Regions from separate parts of the Sediminibacillus dalangtanensis genome, predicted to be linked through region 2. Evidence: predicted binding sites of a transcription regulator. Region 2 holds the regulator's gene; each other region holds the start of a gene.
What was found. The regulator CtsR, encoded in region 2, represses protease genes until heat stress. The targets are predictions, from matches to a motif close to ATGGTCAATAAAGGTCAAACA.

Region 1: a site for CtsR is predicted at 5,590-5,610, ahead of ERJ70_RS02850 (ATP-dependent Clp protease ATP-binding subunit). Genes of this name have one in related genera too.
Region 3: a site for CtsR is predicted at 4,498-4,518, ahead of clpP (ATP-dependent Clp endopeptidase proteolytic subunit ClpP). Genes of this name have one in related genera too.

The regions. Positions count from the first base shown of each region.
Region 1 covers NZ_CP046956.1:535,460-542,528, forward strand. Annotated here, with positions in the region: gene ERJ70_RS02820 (DNA-3-methyladenine glycosylase family protein) at 1-369, shown strand, start outside; gene ERJ70_RS02825 (tetratricopeptide repeat protein) at 376-1,758, opposite strand; gene ERJ70_RS02830 (hypothetical protein) at 2,112-2,516, opposite strand; gene mbcS (acyl-CoA synthetase MbcS) at 2,875-4,455, shown strand; gene ERJ70_RS02840 (hypothetical protein) at 4,595-4,744, shown strand; gene ERJ70_RS02845 (cupin) at 4,932-5,288, opposite strand; gene ERJ70_RS02850 (ATP-dependent Clp protease ATP-binding subunit) at 5,691-7,069, shown strand, end outside.
Region 2 covers NZ_CP046956.1:4,076,360-4,083,428, reverse strand. Annotated here, with positions in the region: gene radA (DNA repair protein RadA) at 1-1,093, opposite strand, end outside; gene clpC (ATP-dependent protease ATP-binding subunit ClpC) at 1,308-3,761, opposite strand; gene mcsB (protein-arginine kinase McsB) at 3,786-4,850, opposite strand; gene mcsA (protein-arginine kinase activator protein McsA) at 4,847-5,398, opposite strand; gene ERJ70_RS19810 (CtsR family transcriptional regulator) at 5,417-5,875, opposite strand; gene ERJ70_RS19805 (MgtC/SapB family protein) at 6,063-6,713, opposite strand; rRNA gene rrf (5S ribosomal RNA) at 6,984-7,069, opposite strand, start outside.
Region 3 covers NZ_CP046956.1:2,823,668-2,830,736, reverse strand. Annotated here, with positions in the region: gene whiA (DNA-binding protein WhiA) at 1-57, shown strand, start outside; gene ERJ70_RS14215 (HPr family phosphocarrier protein) at 189-461, shown strand; gene ERJ70_RS14210 (DNA-3-methyladenine glycosylase I) at 656-1,237, shown strand; gene sppA (signal peptide peptidase SppA) at 1,331-2,326, shown strand; gene ERJ70_RS14200 (RDD family protein) at 2,339-2,818, shown strand; gene ERJ70_RS14195 (hypothetical protein) at 3,325-3,555, opposite strand; gene clpP (ATP-dependent Clp endopeptidase proteolytic subunit ClpP) at 3,844-4,431, opposite strand; gene ERJ70_RS14185 (response regulator) at 4,660-5,265, opposite strand; gene ERJ70_RS14180 (sensor histidine kinase) at 5,243-6,631, opposite strand; gene ERJ70_RS14175 (DUF6305 family protein) at 6,651-7,069, opposite strand, start outside.

The sequences.
Region 1 (7,069 bases), 560 kb from region 2:
CATTATGAAGACCTACGGAGAATGCAGTTCAGCCAGCGGAAAGCGGAATATGTGATTGATACGTCGAAAAAAATTGCCGGAGGGGAAATCGATTTAGAGACACTTGCTGCCCAGTCAGATAAACACATCATCGACCAATTGGTGAAAATCAGAGGGATCGGTCCCTGGACTGCGGAAAATTGGTTATTGTTCGGCCTTGGACGTGATGACTTGCTGCCCAAGGCCGACATAGGGATTCAAAATGCGCTTAAGTTTTATTTTGAAATGGATAAGAAACCGACCATACCCGAAATCACCGAAATGAGCGCTGGATGGTCGCCTTATCAAAGCCATGCCTCTTTGACGCTTTGGCGCAGCATTGAAGGTTGAGTGAGATCAACGCTGCATTTGTAGATACAATTGCTGGTAGACGGCCGCTTCATCCTTATTGCCTAACGTCAAATATACTTTGGACAAAAGATGTACTGGTTTTGGATCCTCGGGTTTTAGTTCCATTTCCCATTTAAAGCAGTCGATTGATTTTTCCGGCTGATGGAAGTACAAATATAGTTCGCCAAGCGTTCCCTGCTGTTCAGGGTCTTCTTCCAACTGTTGCATTTTGTTCAGTTTTTGTTCAATTGGCAGATGAATCCCCTGTTGTTGAAAGGCTTCGAGCCATTGTTTGAGGGTATCCAAGTCATAGTCACGGAAAAAGGCTGATATGCATCGTATCACGATCGGTTCCAATAACTGTGGCTGATCGGAAAACAGATCGAGCAGACGGTGGTTCAGACGGCTGAAGAGGGGCGGAAATATCGATAAGTCAGCTTTGGCAAAACAGTCGGCGATGGCTTGTTTGTGCACGTCTGAAGGTTGGATGTCGTTCGCAGTCAAAAGCTGAACCACAGCGTCGGGCTGTTGGCTTTCGAGAAGTTTTTCAAGCAGTTGGGTGCCCAATGCTGCTGGTAATTCGGGGGAGTAAGCCAGCTGACGGTAAAACTGCAGCTGCTGCTCCTGGTCGAAGTGCTGTTCAATCAAGTCAAAAACGATAAGATCCTCTGCTATTGTCCGGTTTGTGAGCAGGTGCAGCCGGACGGCAATTTCGTCGATCAAACGGTTTTGTTTGTGCAGGCTGTCGAGCAGTAAACGGCTGGTTTCCGGATCAGTCAGGCGATCGAAGCTGACCCTCTCGAAATGCTGCGGGTCTGAAGAAGCAACCTTTTTCACATCCGCATACCGCTGTCGATAGCGCTGAAAGTCCAAGTGCCCTTGCATGTCACGGGCAAAAGCGTCTTCTGGTGCAAAGTCGGCAAAAATGTTCAGTGTCTTGTAAGCTAATAGCATTTGACCGTTCCGACGGTATTTGTAATAAGTATTTTTGAGCAATTTATGGATGGGTTCATTGGCAGCAAAGCTGTCGAATAAGGTGAGTATATAGGCGGTTTCCAAGGGAGAGTGGCTGGCGGCTATTTTTTTGTACAGTTGATTAAAGCTGATCGATCGGAATGAAGGATGGTCGGACAGCACCTGGAGTGTGAGCGGATGTGTTCCGGAAAAGCTGATTCCTCTGGCGAGTGCGCGGTGGAGAAAGGATCCAAGTTTTATGTGTTTGGCCCGGATGCCGTTGAGCGGCTTATTTTTGTACATATATAAGTAATAACAGGCGTCGTTCCGGTCAACCGCTTCGATAATCTTACACGAACGGTACACCACCATTTGCTGCGGTTTCAAGTCGATTGTCTTCTTATTAGCCATTAAGGTAACAGTTTCCCTATTCATGACAATCCCTCCTTCATATTTGTAACTAGCATATCACAAAAAACCAAGCATTTCCCCCCTCACAAATTAAGAAAACATAAATATTCAAGAACAGAAGAGATCCGGGGACAGTCCCCGCCCCGCGGTAGGGTCAGTCCCTAAAACCCAGTTTAGCCTCGACCGAATTGCCGAAAACCCCATTAAACCAGGATTTTACCCCCATCGGGGTCAGTCCCCAATACGGAGAAAGGACTGACACCACGCAGCAGGAGGGACTGACCCCCGACTCTGATCCTGTCCGGTTTGGCTGGTACTGGTCTCGAAATGTAAAAAGGGACAGTTCCGTTTGATAGCGGGGACTGTCCCTTGTATTATTAGTCTTCAATCATGGCGAGGTAGCGTTTGGTTTCTCCGTTGTGTTCGGCGATCAGTATGTTTTCTTTATCGGTAGCATAAATGGCGGTGCCGGCAGGGAGTTTGGTCGCCATGTTATCGGTGAATTCATCTCCCTCTGAATAAGTGGATTCAATGGTTCCGATTTGTTTCTCTTTGGTCACATCCATGGATTCGAGCGACTTCAAGTTGGTTTTATATATCCGTTTTTTCCATTGGAACACATCGGCATTCTCGTCTTTTTTCAGGATTTGTTCCACATCAGGGTATGCCTGATTGTGAATCCCTTCATTCCCTGATGATTTTTCTTCTGAATTTGTGGAAGCGCAGGCAGTTAAAACGACGGACAGCAACAGGAGAAGAAGCAGACGAAACCTCATGATCATCACGCACCAATCTTAATTTTTTTCCAATCAAGTTTAGCAGCCTGGCCGGTCCTGAAGGGGAATTCCGTCTTACTGAAAACTTGACTGACTTTGCTAAAGTATTCACCGATTTACTTTTGTTAAAACTTGCTAATCTACAAAAGTTTATTTTCTTACCAAAGACCTACAAAACGACCTACCCCCCACACTTTTTCCCGCATCATTCCCCCCTTGTAAAAGCTGGAACCAAATTTTATCATATTATTGATAGCGCTTCCATAAAGTTTTCATAAGTTTTCTTACTTTTCATAGACATTAGTAATTGATATAATGACTAGAAATTAATACCTGATACTAAAAAGAAATGAGGGATGAACGGATGGATAAAAAAGAGCTGATTGCTCCGGAAAATTACAACATTGCAATGGAAGTAGAGAAGTATGCCAGCGGTCCGGAACGGAAGGCGTTGATTTATGAAGATAATGAGGGAAACCAACAGGAAATCACCTATCAAGAGCTGCTGGTTAACGTTAACAAGATCGGAAATGTGTTTTTATCCAATGGTCTCAAAAAAGGGGACAAGGTATTAGTCATGATGCCCCGGTTGATCGAGTCGTACCAAATTTACATGGCTGCTCTTAAAACCGGTGTTATTATCATTCCTAGTTCAGAGATGCTGCGCACGAAGGACTTACAGTACCGGGTCACACATGGAGAAGTTGCTGGTATCATCAGCTATCATCCATTTGTTGAACAATTCACAGGAATTAAAGAATATGATGAATTAATCAAGTTTTCGGTCGGCGGTGAAGTGGAAGGATGGCATCACCTTGACCAACTGAAAGAAAAGGCGTCAGATCAACTGGAAATGGCTTCGACGACCAGGGACGATATCGCCTTTCTTCCATACACGTCTGGAACGACCGGCAATCCAAAGGGGGTTGTCCATACACATGGCTGGGGTTTTGCCCATCTGAAAACGGCAGCGAATAACTGGCTGGCAATCGAAGACGGAGACGTAGTTTGGGCGACAGCTGCTCCAGGCTGGCAAAAATGGGTGTGGAGCCCACTTTTGTCTGTACTCGGTTCCGGTGCCACCGGACTGGTTTATAATGGAAAATTCGAGGCGAAGAAGTACTTGTCTCTATTAGAAAAGCATGAAGTAAATGTTCTTTGCTGTACTCCGACGGAATATCGGTTGATGGCCAAGCTGGATAATTTGGACAGTTACTCGTTAACCAAGCTGCACAGTGCCGTATCGGCAGGAGAGCCTTTGAACCGCGAAGTAATCGATACATTCCGGAAGTACTTCGATATCACGGTGCGTGATGGTTACGGGCAAACTGAAAACACCCTGCTGCTCGGATTCATGAAAGGTATGGAGGTAAAACCCGGATCAATGGGCAAGCCCACCCCAGGTAATGAAGTCGAATTGATCGACGAAGATGGAAACCCGGTGGCAGTTGGCAAGGTCGGGGATATTGCCATACCGCTTGATACGCCTGCCTTGTTCAAGGAATATTATAAAGATCCGGAACGTACCAAAAAATCGCTGCGAGGTAACTATTATGTCACCGGCGACCAGGCATCAAAGGATGAGGACGGCTATTACTGGTTCGAAGGGCGAAGTGATGACATCATCATTAGCTCTGGTTACACAATCGGGCCGTTCGAGGTGGAAGACGCTTTGGTCAAACATAAAGCGGTCAAGGAATGTGCCGTCGTAGCCAGTCCCGACCCGGACAGAGGTAATGTGGTCAAGGCATTTATTGTCCTTCAGCCGAATGTAGATAAAAATAAGGAAGGCCTTGTCAAGGAATTGCAGGACTTTGCCAAAAAGTGGACCGCTCCTTACAAGTATCCTAGAAAAATAGAGTTTATCGAGGAGCTGCCGAAAACCTCTTCAGGTAAAATAAGAAGAATCGAACTGCGCCAAAAAGAAAAAGCAACCACTAACTAATAGGCGGGGACAGTCCCTTGTTCTCAGAACCAGGGACTGTCCCCCAACGCTTTAGAGTGATAAAGGGGTATTTGCGAATCTAGTAGGATGTGTTATGCTTGGGATAAATGAAGAGCTATTCTAATAGGAGGAGAACAGATTGAAAATCTTACGCGAACTTGGATGGGTTGTACTGCTGGCTTCTATTTTGATTATGATTCCCTTCAAGGTGATCGGTCCGCTTCAGCAAGAATTGCCGAACACAGAAGCGGAAGAAAGCTCGTCCGTCAATGAATCGGTTCATGAATAGCTGTTCAGGTAACTACAATCCTGATTGCAAATGCGCATTTATATAAAGAAATATTTTTCTTACATTTACTAAGCCATTCCGGAAGCGGAATGGCTTTTCTTAATCGAAAGCTATGATAGACGATAATGTAGATTATTGGAGTTCCTCTTCCTCCTTTTAATTAATACTCCTATTTGTTTAATACGCATCATCTCTCTAAAGTTGTCAAAGATGAAGTGGTTAGTTCTTCGCTTTCTATAACGATTGCAGTTAAACCTGTACTTGTTTTCGTTTCGTGCCATTCATCTTTATCCCAAAATACCGCTTCGCCACAATGAATTTTGAAATACTCATCCGTTTCGCCTCTAACCCAACCTTCTCCGTTTACAATTAATAGTAGCTGAGGGACAACAGCTTGATGATAACCAATTATTCCATTACCATCTAAGTGCATACAAGCAATATGAGCTGCTTTCTTTGTCTGCGTAATTCGTGAAATCACAAAATCAGAGTCGAATTTTGTGATTTTCTTACCTGTCTCTTTTTTAAAGTGATATATTTCCATAATACCTCCGACATCTACTACTTTATTGCCCTCTCGGTTGTTTTCATTCATAGTTTATCACCTATTAATCATGCGGAAAATATTGATAGCCTTGTTATCATCCAGTTGTTCATCTACACAATGTTTAACAAAATCCTCTGCCTATTGGTAATTGAGAACAAACAATAAATTTGACCATTTTTGATTAAAGGAATAAAATAGCGGGTAATAGGATGAAAGCAAGGGTTTATCCTTCTCAACCTCAGACAGGCTAATACAGCCAATTCTAAATTTATTTATAAAAATTCTAATGTAGGGGTTGAAAGTCAAAGAAAGTCAAACTATAATAAAAGTAAGGTCAAAGATAGTCAAAGTCAAAGACCAAACTACTTACCTTATATATCTGAAGGAGGGAAAGCGAATATGCAATGCCAAAATTGCGGTGTTCGTGAAGCAACCATTAATGTAAACCTTCGTTTTAATAATCAAACACAACAATTGAACTTATGCGAAACGTGCTTTCAAGAAATAAAAAATAGTGCAAAAAATCCATCCGGCTTTTTCAACCAAGGCGGTATGGACTTCAACCAATTCTTTGGCGGGGGAGCTTCTCCGTTTGAAGGATTCCAGCAAGGAGGCGGTCAGGCGCAACAACAGCAAGCCAACGGCGGAAAAGGCGGCGGTTTGCTGGACGAGCTTGGCAGAAACCTCTCACATGCTGCGAAAGCAGGTTTGATTGATCCGGTTATCGGACGTCAAAATGAAGTGAAACGTGTGATTGAGACATTAAATAGAAGGAACAAAAACAATCCGGTTCTTATCGGGGAACCTGGTGTAGGGAAAACGGCGATTGCAGAAGGCCTTGCCTTGAAGATCGCTGAAGGCGACGTTCCTGCTAAACTGATGAACAAAGAAATTTATCTGCTGGACGTAGCCTCTCTGGTAGCCAACACAGGCATCAGAGGCCAGTTCGAAGAGCGTATGAAACAGCTTGTATCCGAACTGCAAAACAGAAAAAACGTCATCCTGTTTGTCGATGAAGTACATCAACTAGTCGGCGCAGGTACAGCTGAAAGCTCCCAAATGGATGCCGGCAACATCTTAAAGCCCGCTTTGGCTAGAGGGGAACTGCAATTAGTCGGTGCAACGACGTTGAAAGAGTACCGCAAAATTGAGAAGGACGCAGCGCTGGAACGCCGTTTCCAACCAATTATTGTGAAAGAGCCAAGCGTCGAAGAAGCAGTGCAAATCCTGCAAGGGCTGCAAGAGCGTTATGAAAACTACCATCAAGTAAGCTATACAGACGAAGCCATCCGCGGTGCGGTAACGTTGTCACAGCGTTACCTACAGGACAGATTCCTGCCGGATAAAGCGATCGACTTGATGGATGAGGCGGGAGCGCGTTTGAATCTTGCCAATTCCCAATCCGATAAGGATGCCATCCAAAAACGCCTGGATGAGCTTCATGAGGAAAAAATGCAAGCGGCAGAAAAAGAGGACTATGAACGTGCTGCCAACTTGAGACACCAGGAAATCAAGCTGGAAAAACAACTGGAAGAAGCAACAGAGGCACCTGCTGCCGAAGTGACAGTAGAAGATATTCAGTTGCTTGTAGAAGAAAAAACCGGTATTCCGGTTCGGAAAATCCAATCCGACGAGCAGCAAAAAATGAAGTATTTGGCAAAAAATCTTTCCGAAAAAGTAATTGGACAAGATGTTGCGGTGCAAAAAGTGGCCAAAGCTGTACGACGCAGCCGCGCCGGCTTGAAATCAAAACATCGTCCAATCGGTTCCTTCCTGTT
Region 2 (7,069 bases):
CATCCAATTTCACCCCTCCAGCAACCTTCACATAGGCATCCTGGTTTTGCAGCATCAGACCGACTCGTTTTTCTAGAACAGCCATTAAAAGCGGGACGCGATTGTGATCGATACCTGTAGCCATTCGCCTTGGATTACCAAAGCTGGTGGGAGATATCAGTGCTTGGATTTCCACCAGTACCGGCCGGCTTCCTTCCATGGAAGCAACAACGGTGGAGCCTGCTGCTCCCTGCGAGCGTTCTTCGAGAAAAATTTCCGATGGATTGTTTACTTCCCGCAAGCCTTCTTCTTTCATTTCAAAGATACCCATTTCATTCGTGCTTCCAAAGCGGTTTTTCACCCCTCTTAAGATACGAAAAGTATGATGACGTTCCCCTTCAAAGTAAAGGACAGCGTCCACCATATGCTCAAGGAGCCTCGGACCCGCTATTGATCCCTCTTTGGTGACATGGCCGACTATGAAAATAGGTATTCCTTTACTCTTAGCTATACGCATGAGTTCGCTCGTACATTCCCGCACTTGTGAAACACTACCGGGGGCACTGGTGACTTCCTCCCGATAAATGGTCTGAATCGAATCAATGACCACAAAGGACGGGTTCAATTGCTCGATTTGATTGGATATATCCAGTAAATTCGTTTCGGCCAGCACGTAAAGGTTGTCCGATGTTACGCCGAGACGGTCTGCCCGCAGCTTTGTCTGGCGAGCCGATTCCTCACCCGATATATACAATACATTCATTTGTTTTCTTGCCAGTTGGGAAGATACCTGCAATAGGAGGGTCGATTTCCCGATTCCTGGATCCCCGCCAATTAGGACTAACGAGCCAGGGACAATTCCTCCGCCAAGCACCCGGTTGAATTCCGGCATTTTCGTTGTAACCCGCGGTTCTTCTTCTGACTGGATAGCAGTAATTTTTTCTGGTTTTGATTTGGTTCCAGATTGTACTTGAAATGTGTGCCTCGTGGAAGAAGAAGCTTCCATCTCCTCCACAAAAGTATTCCAATTATGACAGCTGGGACATTTCCCCATCCACTTTGGTGTTTCGTACCCACATTCCTGACAAACATACTTTGTCTTTCTTTTTGCCAAAATAATCTCTCCTCACCTATTGTATACGAATGAGATAACGAACAAGTTACAGACTTCTATCAATTTATTAAAAAATATAGATTCCTTTAAAAGGATAAACAGCGCAGGGACACCATGAATGCCTATACTTGTTCCGACATGTCAGTATTATCACTGAACTTCTACTTTTTAAAATGAAAAAAACGGAAGGGATTTAACCTTCCGTTTTTCAAACTTAATCGACTGCCTTGCTTTTTTGTGCCGTAACGGTAAACTCATCATTTTTGTTGACATCGATTTTCACTTTTTGCCCTTTTTGAATCTTTTCTTTCAACAATTCTTCGGACAGTAAATCCTCGACATTCTTCTGAATGGAACGACGGAGAGGACGTGCACCATATTCCGGATCGAATCCTTCATTTGCGATTTTTTCTACCGCCTTATCGGATAAGGTGAACTCAATGTCCTGGTCTGCCAATCTTTTTTGCAGTTCATTCGCCATCAAGGTGACAATTTCATTCATGTGCTTTCTTTCCAGAGAGTGGAAGACGATTGTTTCATCAATCCGATTAAGGAATTCTGGGCGGAATGCTTTTTTCAATTCATCCATTACCTTATCCCTCATCCCTTTATAACCTTGATCCTCGTCTCCAAGATTGAAACCTACATACTTGTTGCGCTTCAATTCACTGGCACCTACGTTGGAAGTCATAATCAACACCGTGTTCCGGAAATCGACCAGTCTTCCTTTTGAATCGGTCAATCTTCCGTCTTCCAGTACTTGTAGGAGAATATTGAAGACTTCAGGATGTGCTTTCTCTATTTCATCGAGCAGCACAACGGAATATGGTTTCCTTCTTACTTTTTCTGTCAATTGTCCGCCTTCTTCATAACCGACATAACCCGGAGGCGAACCAACAAGACGGGATGTCGAGTGTTTTTCCATATACTCGGACATATCGATGCGAATCATCGCTTCCTCATCACCGAACATCGTATCAGCCAGAGCACGAGCCAACTCCGTCTTACCGACGCCTGTAGGTCCCAGGAAGATAAAGGAACCGATTGGACGTTTTGGATCCTTCAATCCGGCCCTGGCACGACGAATGGCTTTCGCAACGGCTTTCACCGCTTCCTCCTGCCCGATTACCCGATCATGCAATACTTCTTCCATATTAAGCAGGCGTTCGCTTTCGTCTTTGGTAAGCTTGGAAACCGGGACACCCGTCCATGTCGAAACGACACTGGCAATGTCCTCGACCGTCACTTCCGAGCTTTCCTGACCCTGCTGTTCCTTCCATTCTTCTTTTGTCTGATCCAGCTCATCTCTCAAACGCTGTTCGCTGTCTCTTAAAGATGCCGCTTTTTCAAATTCCTGGCTTTGAACCGCTGCGTCCTTTTCCTTACGAACTTCTTCCAGCTTTTGCTCCAAATCTTTCAGGTTTGGCGGAGCAGTATAAGAGCGTAGACGTACTTTCGAACCTGCTTCATCAATTAAATCGATGGCTTTGTCTGGTAAAAAGCGATCGGTGATATAACGATCAGATAATGTAACGGCAGCTTCGATGGCTTCATCGGTAATGGTGACACGATGGTGGGCTTCATAACGATCACGCAGTCCCCGCAAAATTTGCATCGATTGATCCATCGTTGGTTCATCAACCTGGATTGGTTGGAAACGTCGTTCCAGTGCTGCATCCTTCTCAATATACTTACGATATTCATCCAGGGTTGTTGCTCCGATACATTGCAGTTCTCCACGGGCAAGAGACGGTTTCAGAATATTGGAAGCGTCTATGGCGCCTTCTGCACCGCCAGCTCCAATTAGCGTATGAAGTTCATCGATGAATAATATAATATTTCCGGCCTGGCGTATTTCCTCCATTACTTTCTTTAAACGATCTTCGAATTCACCGCGGTATTTGGTACCAGCTACAACCGTACCCATATCCAAAGTCATGACTCGTTTATCACGCAAAATTTCCGGCACGTCGTTATTCACAATTTTTTGGGCAAGCCCCTCAGCCACAGCTGTTTTACCGACTCCAGGCTCCCCTATCAATACAGGATTGTTTTTGGTTCGACGGCTTAACACCTGAATGACACGTTCAATCTCTTTTCCACGTCCGATAACCGGATCTACGTTTCCGTCCTTGGCAATCGAAGTTAAGTCCCTTGCCAGTGAATCTAAGGTCGGTGTATTGGCGGCAGTTGATTGAGAACCATTACGGCCGTGCTGGCCAGCCGCCGATTCATTGCTGCCCAACAATTGCAATACTTGTTGTCTTGCCTTGTTCAGACTGACTCCAAGATTGTTTAAAACCCTTGCAGCGACACCTTCCCCTTCTCGGATAAGGCCCAATAGAATATGTTCCGTTCCTACGTATGAGTGCCCCAGCTTTCGAGCTTCATCCATCGAGAGTTCAATGACTTTCTTTGCACGCGGCGTATAATGAATCGTCTGTGACACTTTTTGTCCGCGTCCAATTAATTGTTCTACTTCTTCCTGGATTTTTTCCGTTTCAAGTCCGAGAGAGCTTAATGCTTTGGCAGCAATACCTTCCCCTTCTCTTACCAATCCTAATAGAATATGTTCTGTTCCAATATTGTTATGCCCTAACCTGACCGCTTCTTCCTGGGATAAGGCCAAAACTTTTTGTGCTCTTTCGGTAAATCGACCAAACATCATATCAGGTCTTCCTCCTTACATTAGTTAAATTTCCAGTTTAAACCGCTCTCTGATCAATGAAGCCCTAAGCACATCTCTTTCTTTTGCTGACAGCATTCTTTTTGCATAATGCTGTAAAAATCCGGGCTGGGACAGGATCATTAACTCGTTGAGAATGCTTTTCGAGATATCATTTATATAACCAACATCGATACCTAGCTGCACATCTGACAAGCATTTCGCAGCCTCTTTCGATTCAATGATCCGACTATGCTGAAGGATGCCATAGGAACGGAAAATCCTGTCTTCAAGCTGTAACTCTGATTGTTCTACCAGTAACTGCCTAGCTTTGCGTTCCTGATCGATCAGTTGATTGACGACACTCCGCAAGTCCTGGACGATGTCCTGTTCCGATTTTCCCAGGGTAATCTGATTAGAAATTTGAAAAATGTTCCCGATAGCTTCGCTTCCTTCGCCATATATACCTCTAACTACCAAGCCCAACTGGCTAATTGCCGGAATCATCCGATTGATTTTTTGAGTAAGAGCCAGGGCCGGTAAATGCATCATGACAGAAGCACGCATCCCGGTTCCTACATTTGTCGGACAGCTCGTCAAGTAACCACGCTTTTCATCAAACGCATAATTGATTCTTTCTTCCAGCCAATCATCAAAGGTAAATGCCTGTTCAAGTGCTTTTTCCAGTTGAAAACCCGGAAAATACAATTGAATCCGGATGTGATCTTCTTCATTCACCATTACCGATACTTGCTCATTGCTCGATATCAAGGCGGCAGCCTCTTCATCGTTCTCTGCCAAATGAGGGCTGATTAGGTGTTTTTCAACTAAAACTTTTTTCTCAATCGGCTTCAAGTCACGCATTTTAACGAGCGCCAGGTCATTATAGTTGGAAAAAGATTGATGCTCATATTCCTTCTGGAAAAACAAAAGCACTTTTTCCAAATCAGCCGAATCGGCAATGATCGGGAAAGGAACTTGTTCAAAGTTTCTTGCCAGGCGAATACGACTACTCATCACAATGTCACTATCCGGGCCTTCTTCCTTCATCCATGGACTGATTGCTTCATTCATAAATTGCTGTAAGCTCATTCTTCCTCACCTTCCCCGTCACGGTTAAGGTCTTTTTCCAATTGTTTAATTTTATCTCTCACCTCAGCAGCGCTTTCAAACTCTTCGTTGGCAATTAACTGCTTCAGTTGTTCACGGTACTCGCTTAACTTCCGTTTCTGTTGAATACCACTTCCAATTCTGGAAGGTATTTTTCCATGATGGGTTGTGTTCCCACTGTGAACACGGCGAAACACCGGATTGAGCCGATCAGAAAAGGTTTGATAACAATGTGCGCAACCAAACTTACCTATTCTGGCAAACTCCTGATAGGTCATGCCGCATTTCGGACAAGTGAGCCCCTTTTCAGAAGGTACACTGCTCGTATGCTGTTCACTAAAACCTGATCCAGCATCAAAATTAAACAAACCGGACAATAAATTATGCAAAGAGTATGCTTCGTCTTCATATCCCATATACCCTTTTTCTTTCGCACAATATTCACATACATGGATTTCTGTTTTATTACCATTGACAATTTTTGAAAAATGCAAGGTAGCTGGACGTTCATGGCATTCTTGGCACTCCATGCCAACTCCCCCTTCTGCCTAATATTTTAGAGTTGCAAGCATTGCGGTCATTATGCGGGACCGCACCTCATCACGAACCGGCAGTTGAAAGGCAAGAGTGCTGCGATCGATGGCACTTGCCATCATCTTTGCCTCACGTTTGGTAATCAACTCTTCCTCCAGCATTCGCTCCAATATATCCACAGCAGCCTGCTGTGTTACCGCAGGTTGAATCATTTTAATAATATCATCGATCAATTTTGCTTTATCTTCATTTTCAATTCTAATGATGCGAATATAGCCTCCGCCTCCACGTTTACTTTCGACTATATAGCCCCTTTCCACAGTAAAGCGGGTTTTAATCACATAATTTATCTGAGAAGGCACACACTGGAATTGGTTCGCTATTTCACTTCTTTTAATTTCAACCGCATTTTTATTATTCTCACGCAGAATCTCTTTTAAGTAACGCTCAATTACATCAGATATGTTACTCATTTGCCCTCCCCTCCTCAGCTTTGACTTTGACTATCTTTGACTTTACTTTTATTATACTCATCTTTTCCTGGGATGCAAATAAAAAAGTTCAGTAAATATCTTTTCCTTAAAAAGAATGAATAAACTTCCGTAATTTGATTTTTTGTTCTTGTTTTATATGAATTCTTCTTATGAATGAATAATCCCTTCAAATTTCCTTTACCCTTTTTAAATGTTCGAGGGAAGACATTTCTTCGATCAATTGATACTTATCAATTTGTGTTTTATTTTCTAGTTCGATAAACAGACTTCTTGCATCATCCTCTGCTCTTTCTACTTCCATTTTTTCAATTTTTGATTGATATCTTTCAAAAATACGAAGCAGGCTTTCAATTTTCAACCCTTCCTCGACAATCAATTCAAAATGAAGATTTGCCCGTTTTTTTAAAAATATTCTCTCCACCTGTTGCAGAAATACTAAGCTAAGCAAAATAATTAACGTAGCTACTGCAGCCAGGCTATACATCCCCGCACCTACTACAAGGCCAAGACCAGCAACCGCCCAAATGGATGCTGCTGTTGTTAAACCTCGGATATTAATTCCATGAACCATAATCGTCCCGGCACCCAAAAATCCTATTCCGCTAATCACGTAAGAGGGGATACGTGCAGGGTCAAATCGAACATTATCATACTTCTCCATAAATGTTTCAAACCCATATATGGATAAAAGCATCATCAAGCAGGACCCTACCCCCACTAATATATGGGTTCTAAAGCCTGCGGCATGGTTATTCCACTCTCTTTCAAATCCGATGAGGCCGGACAGCAGCAGGGCTACAAATAAACGGATTATCATTAAAGTAAAATCTTCATGAATTAAACTAGATAATTGCACTATACTTCCCCCTTCTTCTAATGAACTAAATACCCTTTACTGGCTAATTGAAATCGGGCTTTCTTTTATCTTATGTAGGAACGATGAATGGGAATGATTGTTTCTATTTTAAATTCTAACGACTCTTTTTAAAACTTTTTCTTCGTTTTTCCTTCCGAAAAGCAGGCCGATTTATATAACACAAAAAGACATCCTTGAACGAGACTGACTCATTCAAGGATGTCTTTGTTTGCCTGGCGGCGTCCTACTCTCGCAGGGGCAAAGCCCCAACTACCATGGGCGCTGGAGAGCTTAACTACTGTGTTCGGCATGGGAAC
Region 3 (7,069 bases), 1.3 Mb from region 2:
CGCAAAATCGATGAATATGCCGAAAAATTAAAAAAAGGTGAACCGCTCGGAAATTAGCTATATTCCGGACAGGTCAGTATATGGTATAATAGTTAAAAGTTGCGGCGAAGCTTGCAACAGCTCTCTTTACATAAGAGAGTATTTTTTTAAAGGGTAATGAAAGCGTTTTCTTAAGAGGAGGGAACGGGATGAAACAAAAAGAGATGGTGGTGGAGTTGGAGGCCGGTTTACAAGCACGGCCGGCAGCACAATTTGTTCAAAAGGCAAGCGGCTTTTCTGCAGCATTGTTTATCGAGAAAGATGGCAAACGGGTCAATGCCAAAAGCATCATGGGACTCATGAGTCTGGCGATAGCGACAGGAGAGGAAATCACCCTCATCGCCGAGGGAAGCGACGAAACCACAGCAATCGATCAGCTCTCGGCATTCATCAATCCCGGGCAAGCAGAACCGACCGTATAAACAGTACCAGGCCTTTTCAAAAGAGGCTTGGTTATTTTTTTGCCCATTTATAATGAACAGCTCTCCCGGTTTCTTAAGGAATTATTTTAAACGATTGAGCAAAAGATGGAACGAAACAAAGCGATCATCCGTATTACGGTAATGGACTAGGTTTTCGTCCACGAATGTACCGAATAAGAAAGGTGGGAAAACGGATGAGTGGACAAAAGATATGTCCCTGGGCTGAATCAGGTTCATTGATGAAAGAGTACCATGATCAGGAATGGGGAATTCCAAACAAGGATGACACGTACTTATTTGAAATGCTCAATTTAGAAGGCGCGCAAGCCGGGTTATCCTGGAGCACCATCTTGAACAAACGGGAAGGTTACCGTCAGGCTTTTCATCACTTTGATATCGATAAGTGTGCAGCTTTGTCAGATGATGATTTGGAAAAGATTCTATCAACGGGAGAGGTAGTTCGACATCGGCTGAAAATAAATGCAGTCCGCAAAAACGCTGTGGCGGCACAGCAGGTGGCAAAGGAATATGGGAGTTTGTCTACTTATATTTGGCAGTTCAGTGATCAAAAACAAATAGTGAATCATTGGAGAGAAGCCGGACAAGTTCCTGCCCAAAATGAGATGTCGGTGGTCATCAGCAAAGATTTGAAAAAACGGGGCTTTACTTTCGTCGGGCCTGTCATCATTTATTCTTTTTTGCAGGCTATCGGAGTGTATGACGACCATCTTACTACTTGTCCTTGTCATACCGACAACCACAATTCTGTTTTTTGAAAAGAATAATCGGCTGTCACTAGATAATCGGCAGCAGATACGATACTATTTTAAGGGGATAACAGAAAGAAGCCGACAGAGGAGGAGTTAATGATGAATGGAAAACGTTGGCTGGCGCTGCTTATAGCGGCAGGTTTGTTTTTAATTTCGATTGGCGTACAGTTTGCAACCAGTCTGGCATCGACGAACTTTGAGAATGTCTTTGGCCAGCAGGATGAATTATTTAATGAAACGGTAATCGAAAAGGGGACAAGCGGCAATAAGATCGCTGTACTATCTTTAGAAGGAGTGATTCAAGATACCGGCTCTGGCTCGCTGCTAAATAACTCAGGGTATAACCACCAAAACTTTTTGCGGATGCTTGAAAAGGCAGGAGAGGACAAAAGCATTGATGGCATTATCCTCCGCGTGAACACTCCTGGTGGTGGGGTAGTCGAGAGTGCCGAAATTCATGACAAGATTGTAGAAATCCAGGAAAATACCGATAAGCCTGTCTATGTATCAATGGGCAATACGGCTGCTTCAGGCGGCTATTACGTATCAGCTCCCGCCGACAAAATTATCGCCAATGCGGCGACGTTGACAGGCTCGATTGGTGTGATTATGGAAAGCATCAATTATGCTGAACTGGCAGAAGAATACGGAATAGACTTTAACACGATAAAAAGTGGAAAATATAAGGACATTATGTCCGGTTCCCGACCGATGACGGAAGATGAGGAAGCTATTCTCCAGACGATGGTCGATGAGCTGTATGATGAATTTGTCCAAGTCATTGTCGATGGCCGCGGAATGGAAGAAGCAACGGTCCGTGAGCTGGGAGATGGCAGAGTGTACACTGGCAAGCAAGCCTTGGATAACCAGTTGATTGATGGGCTTGGCACGCTGGATGACACGATAGCGATGATGGAAGAGGATAATGAATTGGGAGAAGCACAAGTCGTTCAGTATAAAACCGGCTTTCATTTTGACCAGCTGCTAGGAATGACTGCAAAAAATTTCTTCGGTTCAGATATGAAATTGGCTGGCCTTCAAGAATTGATCAGGGAGTCAGACGCTCCGCGGGCCATGTATCTGTATTCAAGGTAGGGGGTGCTGTAGATGAGCAATCAAGATCAAAACATACAACCGGTTGAACACTCAACACAAGCCATGTTGAATAGACGTTATGCAGGATTTTGGATGAGGTTTTGGGCATACATAACGGACTTGCTCGTTGTATTTAGTATCAACGGCATCTTGCTTAGTCCTTTTCACTTTATCAATGGGGGACAGCAACTCGATGTTGGCTTCTGGACGGTGACCGGGATACTGGGCTCGATTGTTTTTTATGTGTATTTTCTTTTGATGACCAAGTTCTTTGGACAGACCCTCGGAAAGATGTTGTTGGGCCTTCGGGTGATACGGGAAGATGATCGTTCGTTGACCTGGGGTGATCTGTTGTTTCGTGAGGTAGTCGGAAGATTTATTCATAGAGTACTGTTTTTTACTCCTGTGCTCTATGCAGTTGTCGCATTCACGAATCAAAAACAAGGGGTACACGATCTATTTGCAAGTACCCGTGTCGTTCATACGGAATAACGTTTAGCAGGCTGTCTCGGTTATAAGGCAGCCTGCCATTTTAAAACTTCTCAAGCTATCACCTTGGTGGGAACAGAAGAAAGAAACTTCAAAATTGGCATTCTATTGTTAACGCAGTGGAAGCATAGTGAAGGAGGACCTCAAACTCAACTTGTTATGTTATCTCCTGCTGCGGCAAGCGAAGCATTCGCCTTCTTAACAAGAAGATAGAAAGTAAAATCATTGTTAAATATATTTGCAACAAATAGGAAAAGGTTCTTTTCGCAGACTTTGTTGCTTTTCCTGTTTTATCGTTTTGTTGGAAACCCCGACGTTTTGAATGCGCCTTTCTGACTTCTTATATATTGAGTTGGAGTTTGGCGCTGCGGAAATACCCTGCGCTTTCCGCGGGCGGCTGGTGAGCTTCCTCGAGCTGACGCTCTGCGGGATCTCACCGATGCCTTTCCTCCCGCAGGAGTCTCCGGGTACTTCCGCAGCTAGAACAGCTTCCTGTTTATAAACGAGTATTAGACGTTTTTTCTTGATTCACTTGGTACTACAAGCAATGTCTGATCAAATACATAGCTAGGAAAACAAGCAGAAAGTCCAAGAGAACCGAGAAAAGACGGAACACTCAACTTTTTTATGAAGAGAAGTACATGCTTCCTGACAAGCTTTTTTAAGATGTTTTGTTGGGATTCCAGGGAAAAGGTTTCTGCACTTACGATAATCAGCATGCTTCTTAGCGCAGGTAGCATACGTAAACTCCAGCGGGAAAAGCGCGAGCTGAAGATCCACTTGGTAAAGGGCTTTTCTTTACCAAGTTAGCTGAAGCCGTGCCCGCGGAAAGCGAAGTATGCTACCAAAGCGTTGAGTTTGAATAGGCAATGGCACTTCCACTTACAGTTACTGCGCAGCTTGCATTTTCACGAAAACACTCGTTTAAACAGAAAAACCGGACGATTTCGAATCCTTAGGATTTCGAATTATCGTCCGGTTCTTTCTTTGGGTATTATGTTTTTGACCCAGGCTAATTGTTTTCTTATTTACTCAGGCTTTTTTTCCATTACTTTGTCAATCAGACCGTATTCAACAGCCTTGGAAGCTTCCATGAAGTTATCACGGTCGGTATCACGCTCAATCACTTCTAATGGTTGACCGGTACGCTCAGAAAGAATGTGGTTCAGCTTACTGCGCATCTCAATAATTCTTCTGGCATGGATTTCGATATCTGCTGCCTGGCCTTGCGTACCACCAAGCGGCTGATGGATCATGACCTCACTGTTAGGAAGCGCATAACGCTTGCCAGGTTCACCGGCTGCCAGAAGGAAGGCGCCCATAGAAGCTGCCATTCCGATACAGATGGTAGAAACATTCGGTTTGATGAACTGCATGGTATCATAAATTGCCATGCCGGCCGTGATTGAACCACCTGGCGAATTGATATAAAGCGAAATATCTTTATCCGGATCTTCAGCAGCAAGGAAAAGCAGCTGTGCGACGATGGTATTGGAAACATTGTCGTCGATTCCGCTTCCCAGCATGATAATGCGGTCTTTTAACAGACGGGAATAAATATCATATGCACGTTCTCCACGGTTTGTTTGCTCAATTACTGTAGGTATTAAATTCATTGGATAGTTCCTCCTTTTTTAGTTCTTTCATCCTTATGATGAATGACTAATTTCATCTTACTCTAATAGGTCAATAAAGGTCAAACAAAAAACACTTTGCATATGTAAGAAGTGTTCGACCTTTTTTGCCGGTTGAAAAAACCGAATGCATCGCCGTTCACAGTAAGAATTTTGGTCTATAACCATCGTTCCCTGATTTCTGATAAATAAACTTAACAAGACGGCTGTTTACGTTATTTTGTATTTGTTTTTTGGCCTTCCCTTGCTGCCATATTCGGATAAGACTGTAATTTCCCCACGCTCGGCCAGATAATTCAAATAACGGTGGACCGTTTGATAGGCAACCGGCAAACTGGCTTGTATTTCTGAAATCGTCAACGGCCGTTCCTGCTGGTAAAGAAAATGCTTGATTGTCCGCAATGTTTCGGCTTTGATGCCTTTTTCTACAAAAACATTTTTTTGTCCCGCCGTCAACTTGCCAATCTTCAAGTTGAGTCGAATGCGCGATAGTAAGTCAGGGGCTTTTATCGGCTTCAAAGCAAAATCCGTGGCGCCTGCCTGGAGAAATTGGTCGGCAATTTCATGGCGCTCATCGACCGTCAAGATGATGATCGGAACGGAATCATCCAATTCACGGATGGCTTTTGTTGTTTTCAATCCGTCCCAATCCGGCATATGGTAATCGATCAGCACAAGGGAGGGTTCCATTTTTTGAAAAAGCTCCACGCCGGATTTTCCGGTAGAAGCCTCACATGTCTCCCATTCGCCAAAGGAACAAATTTCTTTGATGGTAAAACGAATATCTTCGTTATCATCGATAATCAATATCATCATGGGCCCCTCCTTGCCCGGAAGACACCGGCAGGTAAATATCCATTTGTGTATGACTGCCGGGGGTACTTGAAACGAAAATGGAGCCGTGGTGATTTTCGACCACCCGCTTCACAAAGGATAAGCCGATTCCTGACGAGTCTTTCGTGCTAAAGCCTTCCTTCCATATTTCCTGCATAAGCTCCTCCTTGATCCCTGGGCCATTGTCTCTGATTTGAAAACGAATTGTATCATTCACTTGTTTGACATCGATTTGGATAAATCCTGCTTTTCCTTCAAAAGAAATGATTGCATTTTCCAGTAGATTGGCAATAGCCCTGGCAAAACGGATTTTATTGACATGGATACAGGGCAGGTTTTCCTGCACTTCCATTTCGAGACGGATTTTTTGATCGTCCAGCGCTAAATGACTGATTACATAACGAAGAAATTCATCTATATGGATCTCTTTTTTTGTATTCTCATAGAGAATTTCCGAAATCATTTCATTCATCTTTTCAATCGAATGATCGACCCGTGTTAAATAATCCTTTAGCTTTTTATCTTCCGATTTTTCATATTTCATTTCGATTAGGGAAATTAATCCCCGTACGGATACCAATGGAGTTTTTAAGTCATGGACAAGTGAATGGATTTCCTCGTACACCTTTGATTCTGTTAGGGCGAAACGGGTTTCCTTGAGTTCTTTTTCTTGTACTTGGAACCTTTTCAGGGTGGTGATCTGCATGTTGAATAAATGGACCAGCAGCGCGAAGATAACGGCAATGAGAAAAAAGATGGCGAACAGAACAAAATAAAGCGCTGTAAATAATTGATCCTCGGTGATAAAACTATCGGCGGTTTTCAAACTGACCGCCAAATCATCTGCCCCGAAGCTCCATTTGGAAAGCACAGGAATCAGGTTTAAACATTGCATTGCGGTGATCAAAAAAAATAAAATGACGGCAAACGTTAAATAATAATATCTTTGTCCGGTAATATAGGTGTTTAAAGCCAAGAGAAGACCCAATGATAAAAAATGCGGTGCGTAGGAGGACGATTCTCCATGAAACTGATTGATAAAGAAGACAGCTGTTATGGTGGCAGCAATATAACACAACGAAAAAGCAGTACTGTTTGTATTCTTGGCTAAGGCACTGACAATCAGCAAGGTGCTGAAGTAAATCAAAAAATAAAGAAAACCATTTCTGGATATGTAGGCGAACGAGGCTATCAGCAGTTGCCCGCTATCCATGATGTTCATGCTTTCCTGCAGCCTGTCGATGATGAAGGAAACCCATTCAGCCGACAAACTAGGGAAAAACAACCCATAGGTTAATAAAAAAATTCCAATCAGCCCAGGAATGGTATTATTCTTGTATTCTGCCATATTTCCCCTTTCCTCTCCGTTAGCGAAATGCCGAATTCAAAGGTGTGTGCAGGTCTTCTAAATCCTTTACAAGGGTAACAGGAACATTGGCGGCATCCATCAACTCGATGATTTCTGATGAGCTGCTGATTGATTTCAAACCTAGAAAATAGTCAGCATGCGGAGCAGTTGCTTTTATCAACTCTACGGTCTGTTTATCCTGTCGTTTGGTTTCGGCCACATGCAGAATGATGACCGGTAATCCCCTTAATTCCGCTTCATTAAGCAATTGCTTGGTCCTTTCCATTTCCTCTGTAAATGTCCTGTTTCGGTATTGCAGCCCATATGGACTACTGCCGACGATGATGACGAGCGTACGATAATCGTAAAGGTCCGATGCCAAAGCACGTGGCCGGTAGTCTCCTTCAAGATGTAAATCCTCCGCGATTTTGGCCAACA